Regions from separate parts of the Pseudomonas sp. EL_65y_Pfl2_R95 genome, predicted to be linked through region 3. Evidence: predicted binding sites of a transcription regulator. Region 3 holds the regulator's gene; each other region holds the start of a gene.
The links. Region 3 encodes FliA, which starts transcription of late flagellar genes. Its sites were predicted from a motif close to CTAAAGTTTNNNNNNNNNNNGCCGNTAA; they were not measured.

Region 1 (4,375 bases), on a different contig from region 3:
GGCGCTCGCCGCCGACTTCTCCTCGCACCCCCGCCAGTTCGCCGATCTTGTGGAATGCCTGGGCGTGGCAGGACGCGCGCAGCATGTCGCAGAGCACCTGGAAGGCTGGATGCAAGCCCAACAACGCAGCGCCGATAGCGGTCTGTATGGCACTGGCCGCGCATGCGTACTGGCGCAGCCAAAAGGCGTTGTCGGCAATATGGCGCCCTGGAACTTTCCGTTCGATATTGGCATCGGCCCGGCGATCGAGATGCTGGCTGCAGGCAACCGGGTAATTATCAAACCCTCCGACCTGACACCGGCATGCAGCGAGCTGACTCTGGAGATGATCCGCAATACCTTCGACCCAGCCCAAGTCGCTGCGGTAGCCGGGGGGCTGGAGCTGGCGAAGGTATTCCCGACCTTGAACTGGGACCACTTGATGTACACCGGCAGCACCGAAGTCGGGCGCAGTGTCGCGGTGGCTGCGGCGCAGAACCTGGTGCCTGTGACGTTGGAACTGGGCGGCAAATGCCCAGCGCTCATCGCCGAAGACGGCCTGAACCCGCGCACCATTGAACAGATTGTCGGCTGCAAGACCATCAAGAATGGGCAGATGTGCGTGACGGTCGATTACGCCTTGGTCAGCCAGCAACAGCGCGATCAGTTTGTCACTATGGTCAGCGAGCATATGCACGCAAATCTGCCGGACTACAGCCAGCGCCAAGACACCACGGGCATCATCAATCAGCGCCACCTGCAGCGCCTGCAAAGCTATCTGGATGATGCGACAGCCAAGGGCGCGACGTTGGTGCAACTGGGCGGCGAGATGGAGCAAGGCAGCAGGCGCATGCCTCTGACGCTGGTGCTCGACGCCAGCGACGACATGCTGCTGATGCAAAACGAAATCTTTGGCCCCATCCTGCCGATCAAAACCTACGCCAACATCAGCGAAGCGATTGATTACATCAATGCGGGCGAGCGTCCGTTGGGTATTTATGTGTTTACCGAAACTGCGGACATCGCCGAGCAGGTGCTGGCGCGCACCGTTTCAGGCGGCGCCTGCGTAAACTCGGCAGCACTGCAAGCGGCCATGCCGTGCCTGCCTTTCGGCGGTATCGGCAAAAGCGGTAGCGGCCGTCACCACGGCTATGAAGGATTCCTCGAGTTCTCCAACCTGCGCTCGATCTTCTAGCGTGGCGAGAATGACCTGGTCGCCGCCATGTTCGCCCCTTACGGCGAATTGGCTGACGCGGTGATTGCGGGTGCTTTAAATCACGGTTGATAAACCGGGCCCTTGCGCAAATGCAGTGATAAAACAGTGCATCTACCAAGGGCTCTTCGAGCATATTGCAACCAAATGGCGATAACCTGCGCGGGGCTCAGACCTTGAACTGCTGGGTCAGCTGGTTTAATCCGGTGGCTAGCGTGGTCAGTTCAGCGGTCGCCAATGCCGTCTGGCTGGCACCTTCCGAGGTTTCGCTGGAAAAGTCGCGGATGCTGACCAGGTTACGGTCGACCTCACGGGAGACTTGGGCTTGTTCTTCTGCCGCCGTGGCAATCATAAAGTTGCGCTCGTTGATCTGAGTCAAAGACTCGGTAATATCGACCAAGGCTTTGCCTGCGCTATGGGCCATCTCGAGGGTTTTCTGCGCCTGTCCACTGGTTAGTGTCATTGCTGAAACCGCGTTGCTGGTACCGGTCTGAATCGAGCCCACCATTTGCTCGATTTCCTGAGTCGATTGCTGGGTGCGATGGGCAAGCGCCCTTACTTCATCCGCCACCACCGCAAAGCCGCGCCCCGCCTCCCCTGCTCTTGCCGCTTCAATCGCCGCATTCAGCGCCAGCAGGTTGGTTTGCTCGGCAATTGCACGGATAACATCCAGCACCTTGCTGATGTCGGTCGCCATCATGGCGAGCGCCTGCACCTCGGTGGAGGTCTCCTCAACATTGCTGACCATCAGGTTAATAGCAGTCACCGTTTCATCTACCTTTGCCCGGCCCGCTACAGCCGCATCGCTCGATTGCGATGTCATCTGTGAGGTCGAGGTTGCATTACTGGCGACCTCCTCAACTGCCGCGCTCATTTCATTCACCGCGGTCGCGGCCATTTCGATCTCATGGCCTTGGCGTTGAATCGTCTCTGCAGCGCTTTCGGTGACGCTGTGCATTTCTTCAGAGGTGGCTGCCAATTGAGTGGATGAGTCGCCAATCATTGATAAGGCATTGCGCAGGTTGGACTGCATCGTGGCCAGCGCCGCGACCAATCGCGCCGCTTCATCTGAGCCATCGACGCTGATGGCCTGACTTAGATCGTTATCCGCAATAGACTCAGCAATCGACAGTGAGTAGCCAATGGGCACGGTCAGGCTGCGGGTGAACAAAAAGGCAAGTATCACCGAGGCAACAAAGCCAATGCCAATCGAAATCCAGACCACCAGCTGGGTTTGAAAATAAACGACATCCGCTTCATCACCCGCCTGCTTGGCTTTTTCCTGATTGATCTCGGTAAGTTTATTCAGTGACGCCTGGACGAGTCTCGCTGAGTCGCGCATCTCACCGCTTGACAGGCTAACCGCACGCTCCAGCTGCCCGGCTGCGATGGTGGCTAGGTATTCATCTTGAATAACCACATAGGCATCGCGTGCTTTGACAAATGCCTCATAAGCCTCGCGCCCCTGTGGGGTGACGATAAAGCTCTGCAGGGATTTAATATCACGTTCTATGCGTGACCTTGCTTGGCGGATGTCATCGAGCGCTTTGGTTTTGCGCTCATCAGGTTCGAGCGGGTTTCTGACCCGGGCATTGTTGCCTCTGATCCCGACAAACTCCCGGTTAAGATCGCTGACCAGTTTGATGCTGTCCAGCACGTTCGTTTCGACATAGGTTTCTGCGTCATTGAGCTTGTCTGCCTGGCGCAAAGACAGCATTCCAATCACAACGATAATCAAACAAAAAAACCCAAAGCTAACAGCAGCGCGCGGCGCCAAATTCAGTTTTCGTAAAATCATCAGAGTATCCTCCTTGGTTGATAACTCGCTATCGCAACCAAGGCGCATAACTTTACGCCGCCAAAAGCCAACTTTCCTCAGACCAAACTAAAGTTGGTGTTCGTGAGCACCCTAGGCTGAGGCTTTCTGATTTACGGGTTAAATGCGGCCGCTTTGCCCCTCCCACCTGCCCAAAAAACCAACACGCTGAAAAGAATCAAACCTGCCAACCGTTGGGTGCGCATTGCCCGATGCTTATAGTGACCATTGAATAAGCACGCCCTCTTTTGTGTTCTTGAACACGCAAGAGGGCAACGAATGCAAACCGAGGAAAATTTCAGATCACTGATCAGCTCGGAAAGAAGGGAAAGAAGATCAGCAGAAGTGGGATCGACACAGCACCTGCCACCAAGATTAATGGCAACCCACATTTTACGTAGTCAAAGAACTTATACCCGCCAGCTGAGAGCACCATTAGGTTCGCAGGCATGCCAATGGGTGTGGCGTAGGCACATGAGCCACCAATCACAATACACATGAGCACGGCCCTGGGGTCTGCCCCGAGGTTGGCCGCAATAGACATGCCAATTGGCACCAAGAGTGCCGTCGTAGCGGTGTTTGACATGAAGTTGGTAAGTGCACAGGAAATGAAAAATACAGTGACCAACAACACAACAGGCGATGCGTTCTCACCCAACATACCGATGATGTAGCTTGCTGTTTCGGCCCCAGCCCCGGTTTTTTCCAGCGCACCGGCTAACGCCAGCGTCCCGCCAAATATGAATATGGTTTGGGTGTCGATAGATTGGTAGGCCTGCTTCTCCGTTAATACGCCGACTAGGACTAAAATCGCCGCACCAATACAAGCGGTGATATGAAGAGGGATACCGATTGCCCCTTCAAAAACCATCCCCAGAATGGTGGCTATCATCACCACCAGCGAAGTGGCTTGTTTCCACTTTGGAACCGTCGAGAAATCGGGTGTTTTTTGCTCCGCCGTTTTGTTGCCACTGCCGTCTGCCTCAGGCAAGAGACGGTAGCCGAAAAATGCAAAATAGATGATTCCACACACCAGCAACGGAAGGCCAATTTTGGCGTACTCAAAAAACGAGAACTCCAACCCAACCTTTTGCAGCGCACTTTGTGCAATTAGATTGCCCGGGGCACCGATAAGTGAAAGGTTGCCGCCCATGGCGGCAGCAAAGACCAGAGGCATCAACAAGCGCGAGCGCGAGAAGCCGGATTTGGCGGCGATACCGATAACAACCGGAATCAATACCGCTGCGGTACCCGTATTAGACAATACCCCGGAGAGCAGCCCGACAATCACCATGACCGCTACAATCAGCTGACGCTCGGTCTTGGCAAACCGGGTGACCAAACCGCCAATATTGTTGGCCATGCCC
Region 2 (4,375 bases), on a different contig from region 3:
AGGATCAAGCCCAACTGCACCGTTGCTGCATTGGCGGTTAAATACTTAACCACCACCAAACGGGTGCTGGCCCTTGCCTGCGCAGGCGTGGCGAAGGCCAATTGGCTCAGATCAATCACCGGCACCGGCTCACCGCGAAACACAAACAAACCCGATACCCAGCTCGGCGCATCAGGAATTGACTTGAGCCGCTGCAACGGCAGCACGGCACTAATGGCGTGCACATCGAGCGCATAGCGATCCTTGCCCAGCGAAAAGAGCAAATGCAGCTCGCCGCGCTGGCGGAGACTTTGCTGATGATGACTGCGCAGGCTCATTGCGCCTTAAACCTTAAAGCGACTAACGCCGGAACGCAGGCTGCTGGCCACCTTATTTAACTCATCAATAGCTGAACCCGTTTGGCGCAGCGATTCGACGGTCTGGCCACTGGCCTCGCCCAATTGAACCAAGGCCTGGTTGATCTGCTCGGCACCGGTGGCCTGGGCTTGCATGCCCTCATTGACCATCTGCACCCGGGGCGCCAACGCCTGAACCTGATGAATGATCTGCGACAGCTGCTCACCCATTTGGCCAACTTCGGCAATACCGCGACGCACCTCTTCCGAGAACTTGTCCATGCCCATGACCCCGGCAGAAACAGCGGATTGTATTTCACGAACCATTTGTTCGATGTCGTAAGTCGCCACGGCGGTCTGGTCGGCAAGGCGACGCACTTCAGTCGCTACCACCGCAAACCCACGGCCATATTCACCCGCTTTTTCAGCCTCGATCGCCGCGTTCAGGGATAACAAGTTAGTTTGATCTGCAAACTTAACGATGGTGGTCACTACGTGATTAATATTGCCGGCCTTTTCATTGAGAATCGCCAGCTTGGCATTAACCAGATCAGCCGCACCCATTACCTGATGCATGGTGTCTTCCATGCGCGTCAAACCCAGCTGACCGGACCCTGCCAGAACTGAAGTATGCTCAGCCGTGCCGGAGACTTCATCCATGGTCCGCACCAAGTCGCGCGCCGTAGCGGTAATTTCGCGCGACGTCGCGCCGATTTCGGTGGTGGTTGCCGCGGTTTCAGTGACGGTGGCTTGTTGCTGCTTGGAGGTCGCAGCAATTTCAGTCACGGCCGTCGTCATCTGCACAGATGAGCGCTGAGCTTGAGTAACCAGCGCCTTCAATGCCTCACTCATATCGTTGAAGCCGACTTCAATCGCATTGAATTCATCATTGCGCTGCAAATTAAGGCGTACAGACAAGTCGCCCTCGCCCATCACCCGCAATGTGCGCACTATCGCTTTGATCGGCGTAGTAATGGCGCGCAGCAGCAAGAAACCACAAATGGCTGCAATCAGCACAGCCAACAATACGGCAATACCGGTACTCACTTCCAACGCATGTACTGAAGCAGAAATTCCATCCACTGCCAATGCTGCGTTACTGCGGTTAAGGTCAACCAACTGGTTGAGTTGGTCGCGCCCCTGCAGCCATTTGCTGGCAAGCGCCCCACGGACCAATTCAGAGGCTTGGTCCAACTGACCTTGACTCAAAAACGCCTTATACTCGGCATGAAGCTTCAGGTAGTCGACCCGGTCTTGTTCAAAACCGGCAAGAAGCTCGCGGTCATCGCTGTCGAACACGGTGGTTTTGTAAAGCGCAATTTCTTTGTCGAGCTGCTTTTCGCTGGTCTCAAAGTTTTTTGCGTAGTCATTTTGCTCAATCAACTCAGTACTTTTCTGTTGCACCAATGCAACCAGCAAGCCCTGCTGCGTCATCAGCATATGGTCGACCCAAACGCTGCGTATCTTGGATATCTGATACAGGCCCGGTACCGCGTCGCCCTGTACGGACCTTGCTTCCTCGTCGACACTCGTCAGTCGGGTATATGTATAGACTGCAAGTAACAGCAAAATGGCAATGACAACCGCAAAACTTGCAATAATGCGCAGCCGAACAGTCCAGTTCTTCACAGTTTACCCCGGTTTAAATTACCTGATTCAATACAGACCCGCAGCGACAAAGGTGCGGCTATGAGGCGACTCTAGTGACTCACCCTATCGGCCGCAAGCGACTTATCTAAAGCAAGCTCGCACTTTTGAAGAAAGTTAGCCGCTATTAACCGGCTCACGAACACTTCGCCCCAGCGAATCTGTAAGCACTTCATTAACCATAGCTGCTGAGTGACTCTGCATTATCATCTGCGCAGCTTTTTCAGCGATCATCAGCACGGGCGAGCAGGTATTCCCCGAAACGATGCTTGGCATAATAGAGGCATCCGCGACTCTCAGGCCCGCAACCCCATGCACTCGCAACTGGGCATCAACCACGGCATCTGCGCCTTGGCCCATTTTGCAGGTGCCGACCGGATGAAAGATGGTGGTGCCAATCTCTGCGGCTGCACGGTACAGATCCTCGTCAGTCTGATAACTCGGCCCTGGTTTATATTCTTCCGGTTTGAAAGCAGCCAACCCCGGTGCGGCAACGATTCGGCGGGTTAGACGGATGGCATCGGCAGCGACTTGCAGGTCGCGTTCATCGCTCAAATAGTTAGGCTGAATCAATGGCATTGCACTGCTATCGAGCGAGTTTATCGCGACCTTGCCGCGACTAAAGGGTCGCAAGTTACACACCGAGGCGGTGAAGGCTGGAAAACCATGCAAGGGTTCGCCAAAGCGCTCCAGCGACAAGGGCTGCACGTGATATTGCAAGTTAGCGCTGGTTTGCTCGGCATTCGAACGAGCAAAGGCACCTAACTGGCTCGGTGCCATTGCGAGCGGGCCGCTGCGGTTGAGCAAATACTCAATGCCCATGGCCATTTTGCCCGACAGCCTGGAGGCAATTTGATTGAGGGTTTTGACCCCGCTGACTTTATATATAAGGCGTAATTGCAGATGGTCTTGCAGGTTCTCGCCCACCCCTGGCAATTCATGTTGCACCGCAATGCCCAGGCGCTCCAATAACGGACGCGGGCCAATACCGGAGCGCTGCAACAACGCCGGTGAGCCAATGGCACCAGCACACAGGATAACTTCGCGGCGTGCCTTGATCGTCTGCTCACGCCCCTGAACCTGTACCTTCAAGCCTTGGGCGCGGCCATCGGCCAACGTCAGCCGCTGCACATCTGCATTCGTCGCAATATGCAAGTTTGCGCGCTGCTCTATGCCACGCAGAAATGCTTTTGAGGCATTCCAGCGCACACCCCGGCGCTGATTAACCTGGAAATAACTGCAGCCCTCGTTATCGCCCCCGTTGAAATCCTCGATGCTGGCGATGCCGGTTTGCGCTGCGGCCTGCCTGAACGACTCCAGCACATCCCACTTCAAACGCTGCTGCTCGACACGCCACTCACCCTTGCCGCCGTGCAACTCAGTGTCGCCACCGTAATGGTTTTCACTGCGTTTGAAGATCGGCAATACATCATCCCAAGCCCAGCCTGAATTACCTGCGGCCGCCCAGCCATCGTAGTCCTGACGCTGACCTCGCATATAAATCATGCCATTGATTGAGGAGCTGCCACCGAGCACGCGCCCCCGCGGGTATTTAAGCGAACGCCCATTAAGGCCCGCTTCGGCGACGGTGTCGTAACACCAGTCCGTGCGCGGGTTGCCAATGCAATAGAGGTAACCGACTGGAATATGAATCCATGGGTAATTATCTCGCCCGCCCGCTTCAAGCAGCAGAACGTGCACACTGGGGTCAGCAGACAAGCGATTAGCCAGCAGGCACCCTGCAGGCCCTGCCCCGACGATCAGGTAGTCATAGCTTTCGAGAAATTGCTGCATCGACGCCTCACTTTCTAATTCTTATACGCTCACGGCCCAGCCTAACCGCTCGGGGCGGCTAACAGAATGATCTATTGGTCGGGGTGGTTGCCAGCCGCAGAGTGCGGCTGGCATTTGCCTGAGGGCTGGCAGAGACCAATCACCCCTGTGGGCTGGCGTGCGCCTCAAGCTGCGCCTGCAAGCCAGGCTCCAACTGCAGTGCAGCGGCCAAATCATTCAGATACTGGCGCTCACCGCCCTCTTGATTACCAATCAACAGGGCACTGGCCAAATACATTTCAGCCGCCATTTCTGGGCTATTCGCCGCCCCGGCAACCGCTGTGGCATCCAGAGGCGTGCGCACTTCCTGATCCAACCAGTCTTGCAACTCAGGGTCTGAGGTCAGCTTGGCTATTTCTGCGTATATCAGTGTTTTCTCTTGCTCATCCATGCGCCCATCGGCCTTGGATGCTGCAATCAGCGCACGCAATATTGCGTGGCTGTGTGCTTCAACCTCAGGCCCCGCGAGCATGTCTACCGTTTGCGGCATGGCCATCGCAGCAGCTGGCGCAGAGGCTTGGGGATTTTGCGCCTGATTTTTCTGCCAGGCGCTATAAGCT
Region 3 (4,375 bases):
CTGCGGCCCCGGTGCGCCAGCCGAATCCCGCATTGGAAAGCGAGCTGCGTAATACCCAGTCAAAAATCGCTGCAGCCCATGCCGAGCTGAGCTTGCGCATTGAGCCAGAGGTGGCAAAAGACCTGCAGTTATTTGCAGAGCTGGCCGAGCAGCGGCCTGAAAGCCCGTTGGACGTCGCGGTTCGGGCCTCAACCCACGCTGCAGCCGCCGCAGTTGAGCAAAGCACTATCGATGCCATGCGTTCTGAGCTCTCGGGGCTGCGTGAGTTGATTGAAGTTCAACTCGGTTCGATCGCCTGGGGGCAAATGCAAACCCGTCGCCCGCAGCAAGCTAACTTGTGGCGGCGCCTGCAGCGCATGGGCCTGCCGGCCGATGTGGCCCGTCCGTTGCTGGAGCGTGTCAGCGAAATTGCCGAGCCGCGTCAAGCCTGGCGCATGTTGTTGGCACACTTGGCGCACTCGATTCAGGTGCCCAAGCAAGAGCCGCTTGAAGAGGGCGGTGTAATCGCTTTGGTGGGTCCTGCTGGCATGGGCAAGACCACCACTATTGCCAAGCTCGCCGCCCGTTACGTACTCAAGTATGGCGCACAGAATGTCGCGCTGGTGAGCCTGGACAGCTACCGCATTGGTGCCCAGGAGCAACTGAAAACCCTGGGTCGCATTCTGAATGTGCCGGTGACCCTTGTTGATCCAAGCCAGTCGCTGACGCAGGTCATTACGCCATTGATGCGCAAACGGGTGGTTTTAATTGATACTGCAGGCCTGCCCGCCAATGATCCGGCACTGCGTATGCAGCTGGAAGCTCTGGCGAGTCGCTCGATTAATGCGAAAAATTACCTGGTTATGGCCGCAACCAGTCAAAATCAGGTACTCAAATCGGCTTACCATAGTTACAAGCGCTGTGGGCTTATGGGCTGTATTCTGACTAAACTGGACGAAGCCGCGAGTATGGGTGAAGTTTTGGGCTTGGCGATCAGTCAACGTTTGCCAGTGGCTTATGTGACCGATGGCCCGCGTATTCCAGATGATTTGCAATTGCCGCGAAGCCACCAGTTGGTGAGTCGCGCGGTAGGCCTTCAAGCGCAGGAAGAGCCAAGTGAAGACACCATGGCTGAAGTCTTTGCCGGCTTTTACCAGCAACCGGCTAAGCGGGCTAGTTGATGCAATACCCGATGATTTTTAGCACAGCCTGTTTACGAACGGCGTGTGTTCATTTTAGTCGGAGCACAATGGATAATGTGCTCCTGACCCGCGTGAGCAAGGAGCGTAATTAAATGGCTGTTCACCCAGTTCAAGTAATCGCTGTCACTGGCGGTAAAGGCGGGGTTGGCAAAACCAACGTGTCAGTCAATTTGGCCATGGCTTTGGCTGAAGAGGGACGGCGCGTGATGTTGATGGATGCCGACTTGGGTCTGGCAAACATCGACGTGCTCCTCGGACTTACCCCTAAGCGTACGCTGGCGGACGTCATCAGTGGCGAATGCGATATGCGTGACGTTGTGATTCAGGGGCCTTGCGGTATCCGTATTGTGCCAGCTGCTTCCGGCACCCAAAGCATGGTGCAACTAACTCCGATGCAGCACGCTGGATTGATTCAGGCGTTCAGCGACATCAGTGAAAACATTGATGTGCTGATTGTTGACACCGCAGCCGGCATCGGCGATTCGGTGGTCAGCTTTGTGCGCGCGGCGCAGGAAGTATTGGTGGTGGTTTGTGATGAGCCCACCTCAATCACTGATGCCTATGCATTAATAAAGCTGTTAAATCGCGACTACGGCATGAATCGTTTTCGGGTGTTGGCCAACATGGCGCATACCCCGCAAGAGGGTCGAAACCTGTTTGCTAAGCTAAGCAAGGTAACGGATCGTTTTCTTGATGTTGCGCTGCAATATGTTGGCACCGTGCCTTATGACGAGTCGGTGCGCAAAGCGGTACAGAAACAGCGTGCAGTTTTTGAAGCATTTCCACGTTCAAAAAGCTCCGTGGCGTTTCGAGCAATTGCCCAGAAGGTCTGCACATGGCCTTTACCCGCCAATCCGCGCGGGCATCTGGAGTTTTTTGTCGAGCGTCTGGTGCAACAACCTGCTACTGACACGCCGGCATGACAGCGGCGTCTGGACTTCGAATGTATAGCAAAGCGCAAGGTAAAGACTTGCAACATCAGCTGATCGAGCGTTATGCGCCACTGGTTAAGCGAATTGCCTATCATCTTTTGGCGCGCTTGCCAGCGAATGTTCAGGTCGATGATTTGATTCAGGCGGGCATGATTGGCTTGCTCGAAGCTTCAAAGAAATACGACGGCGCCAAAGGTGCCAGTTTTGAGACCTTTGCCGGCATTCGCATCCGCGGCTCAATGCTCGACGAGGTGCGAAAGGGCGATTGGGCGCCGCGTTCTGTGCATCGCAATAGCCGCATGGTCAGTGATGCAATTCGATTAATTGAAGCAAAAACCGGTCGTGACGCTAAAGATCACGAAGTTGCGGCCGAACTCCAATTGAGTCTCGAAGATTACTACGGCATTCTTGGCGACACTTTAGGTAGCCGCTTATTCAGTTTTGACGACCTGCTTGAGGACGGTGAAAGCGGCGGCTTGCAGGAAGATGCCAGTCACAGTCAATCCGGGCCTTCACGGGAATTTGAGGAAGAGCGCTTTCAGGCAGCCCTTGCTGATGCAATTGGTAACCTGCCGGAACGTGAGCAGTTGGTCATTTCGTTGTACTACGACGAAGAGCTCAACCTCAAGGAAATCGGCGAAGTGCTGGGGGTAAGTGAGTCTCGGGTTAGCCAGTTGCATAGCCAATGCGCCGCACGTTTGCGTGCGCGTCTAGGTGAATGGCGAGCTAAATAAAATTGTAATCAGATACTGAAAAACCTTGTATAGCAAGGCGCAAGCAGTGCGCGCCGAGCTTACGATTAGGGGTGCATTCAGGATGCTGGGTGCACTGGGGAATGTACGGAGGTCGACTTGGACAAGAACATGAAAATCCTCATCGTTGATGACTTTTCAACGATGCGCCGCATTATTAAAAACCTCCTGCGTGACCTGGGGTTTACGAACACCGCTGAAGCCGATGACGGCACAACCGCATTGCCGATGCTGCAAAGCGGCAGCTTCGATTTTCTGGTGACCGACTGGAACATGCCGGGCATGACCGGTATTGAACTGTTGCGCGCCGTGCGTGCAGATGATCGTCTGAAACAACTGCCGGTACTGATGGTGACTGCCGAAGCCAAACGTGACCAGATCATCGAGGCTGCTCAAGCCGGGGTGAATGGTTACGTGGTGAAGCCATTCACTGCTCAGGTGCTCAAAGAAAAAATCGAGAAGATATTTGAGCGTGTAAACGGCTGATGTCTGCGCTGAGGTTGTTATGGAACACGATGATTCGCAAGTGGGTGACTTTGAGTCGACCCTGAAAAGTAATGCCCACCAGTTGCTTGAAAGCCTTGAGCGCGGCAATTTCAGTGAGGCGGTCCAAGTCATCAATGAGCTTAACAAAGTGCGCGACCGTGGCCTTTACCACGAAGTCGGCAAGCTGACGCGCGAGTTGCACAGTGCGATCGTCAACTTCCAGCTGGACCCGCGCCTGCCTTATGCCACTGAAGCCTCGCAAATTACTGACGCCACCGAACGTCTCAATTATGTGGTGACCATGACCGAAGATGCGGCCAACCGGACCATGGATCTGGTTGAGCAAAGTGCACCTCTGGTTAACGATATCCGCACTGACGCACAAAGTTTGAAGGCCGACTGGGGGCGCTTTATGCGCCGTGAGATGGGCGCTGAAGACTTCCGTGAATTGGCCAAGCGGGTTGAGTTGTTCTTGGCTAACAGCGAGCGCGACAGTGGCAAGTTATCCGGACACCTGAACGATATTTTGTTGGCTCAGGATTACCAGGATTTAACCGGTCAGGTGATCAAGCGTGTGACTCAACTGGTAACTGAAGTTGAGAGCAACCTGCTCAAATTGATGCTGATGGCGACTCAGGTTGACCGCTATGCCGGCATTGAGCATGACCCGGAAACGTTGCGTGCAGAAAAACAACAAGAAAAAAATCCATCTCAGGGTGAAGGTCCGCAGATTCATGCCGATAAGCTTGATGACGTCGCATCTAGTCAAGATGACGTCGACGATCTGTTGTCCAGTCTGGGATTTTAGGAGCACGTCCATATGAGCTTCGGCGCCGATGAAGAAATTCTCCAGGACTTCCTGGTAGAGGCCGGCGAGATACTCGAACAGTTGTCCGAGCAGTTGGTTGAGCTGGAAAGCCGCCCGGATGACATGAATCTGCTCAATGCGATTTTTCGGGGATTTCACACAGTAAAAGGCGGTGCCGGGTTTCTCCAGCTTAATGAGCTGGTGGAGTGCTGCCAC

Region 1: AACY09_RS21095 (methyl-accepting chemotaxis protein) is a predicted target of FliA. The motif match lies at 3,019-3,046, and genes of this name have one in related genera.
Region 2: AACY09_RS09185 (methyl-accepting chemotaxis protein) is a predicted target of FliA. The motif match lies at 2,049-2,076, and genes of this name have one in related genera.

The regions. Positions count from the first base shown of each region.
Region 1 covers NZ_CAXAOV010000008.1:24,107-28,481, reverse strand. Annotated here, with positions in the region: gene AACY09_RS21100 (aldehyde dehydrogenase family protein) at 1-1,174, shown strand, start outside; gene AACY09_RS21095 (methyl-accepting chemotaxis protein) at 1,362-2,990, opposite strand; gene AACY09_RS21090 (SLC13 family permease) at 3,319-4,375, opposite strand, start outside.
Region 2 covers NZ_CAXAOV010000002.1:288,347-292,721, forward strand. Annotated here, with positions in the region: gene AACY09_RS09180 (chemotaxis protein CheW) at 1-317, opposite strand, end outside; gene AACY09_RS09185 (methyl-accepting chemotaxis protein) at 324-1,964, opposite strand; gene AACY09_RS09190 (GMC family oxidoreductase) at 2,100-3,776, opposite strand; gene AACY09_RS09195 (tellurite resistance TerB family protein) at 3,916-4,375, opposite strand, start outside.
Region 3 covers NZ_CAXAOV010000001.1:501,795-506,169, reverse strand. Annotated here, with positions in the region: gene flhF (flagellar biosynthesis protein FlhF) at 1-1,160, shown strand, start outside; gene fleN (flagellar synthesis regulator FleN) at 1,274-2,104, shown strand; gene fliA (RNA polymerase sigma factor FliA) at 2,101-2,847, shown strand; gene AACY09_RS02385 (chemotaxis response regulator CheY) at 2,977-3,351, shown strand; gene AACY09_RS02380 (protein phosphatase CheZ) at 3,371-4,159, shown strand; gene AACY09_RS02375 (chemotaxis protein CheA) at 4,172-4,375, shown strand, end outside.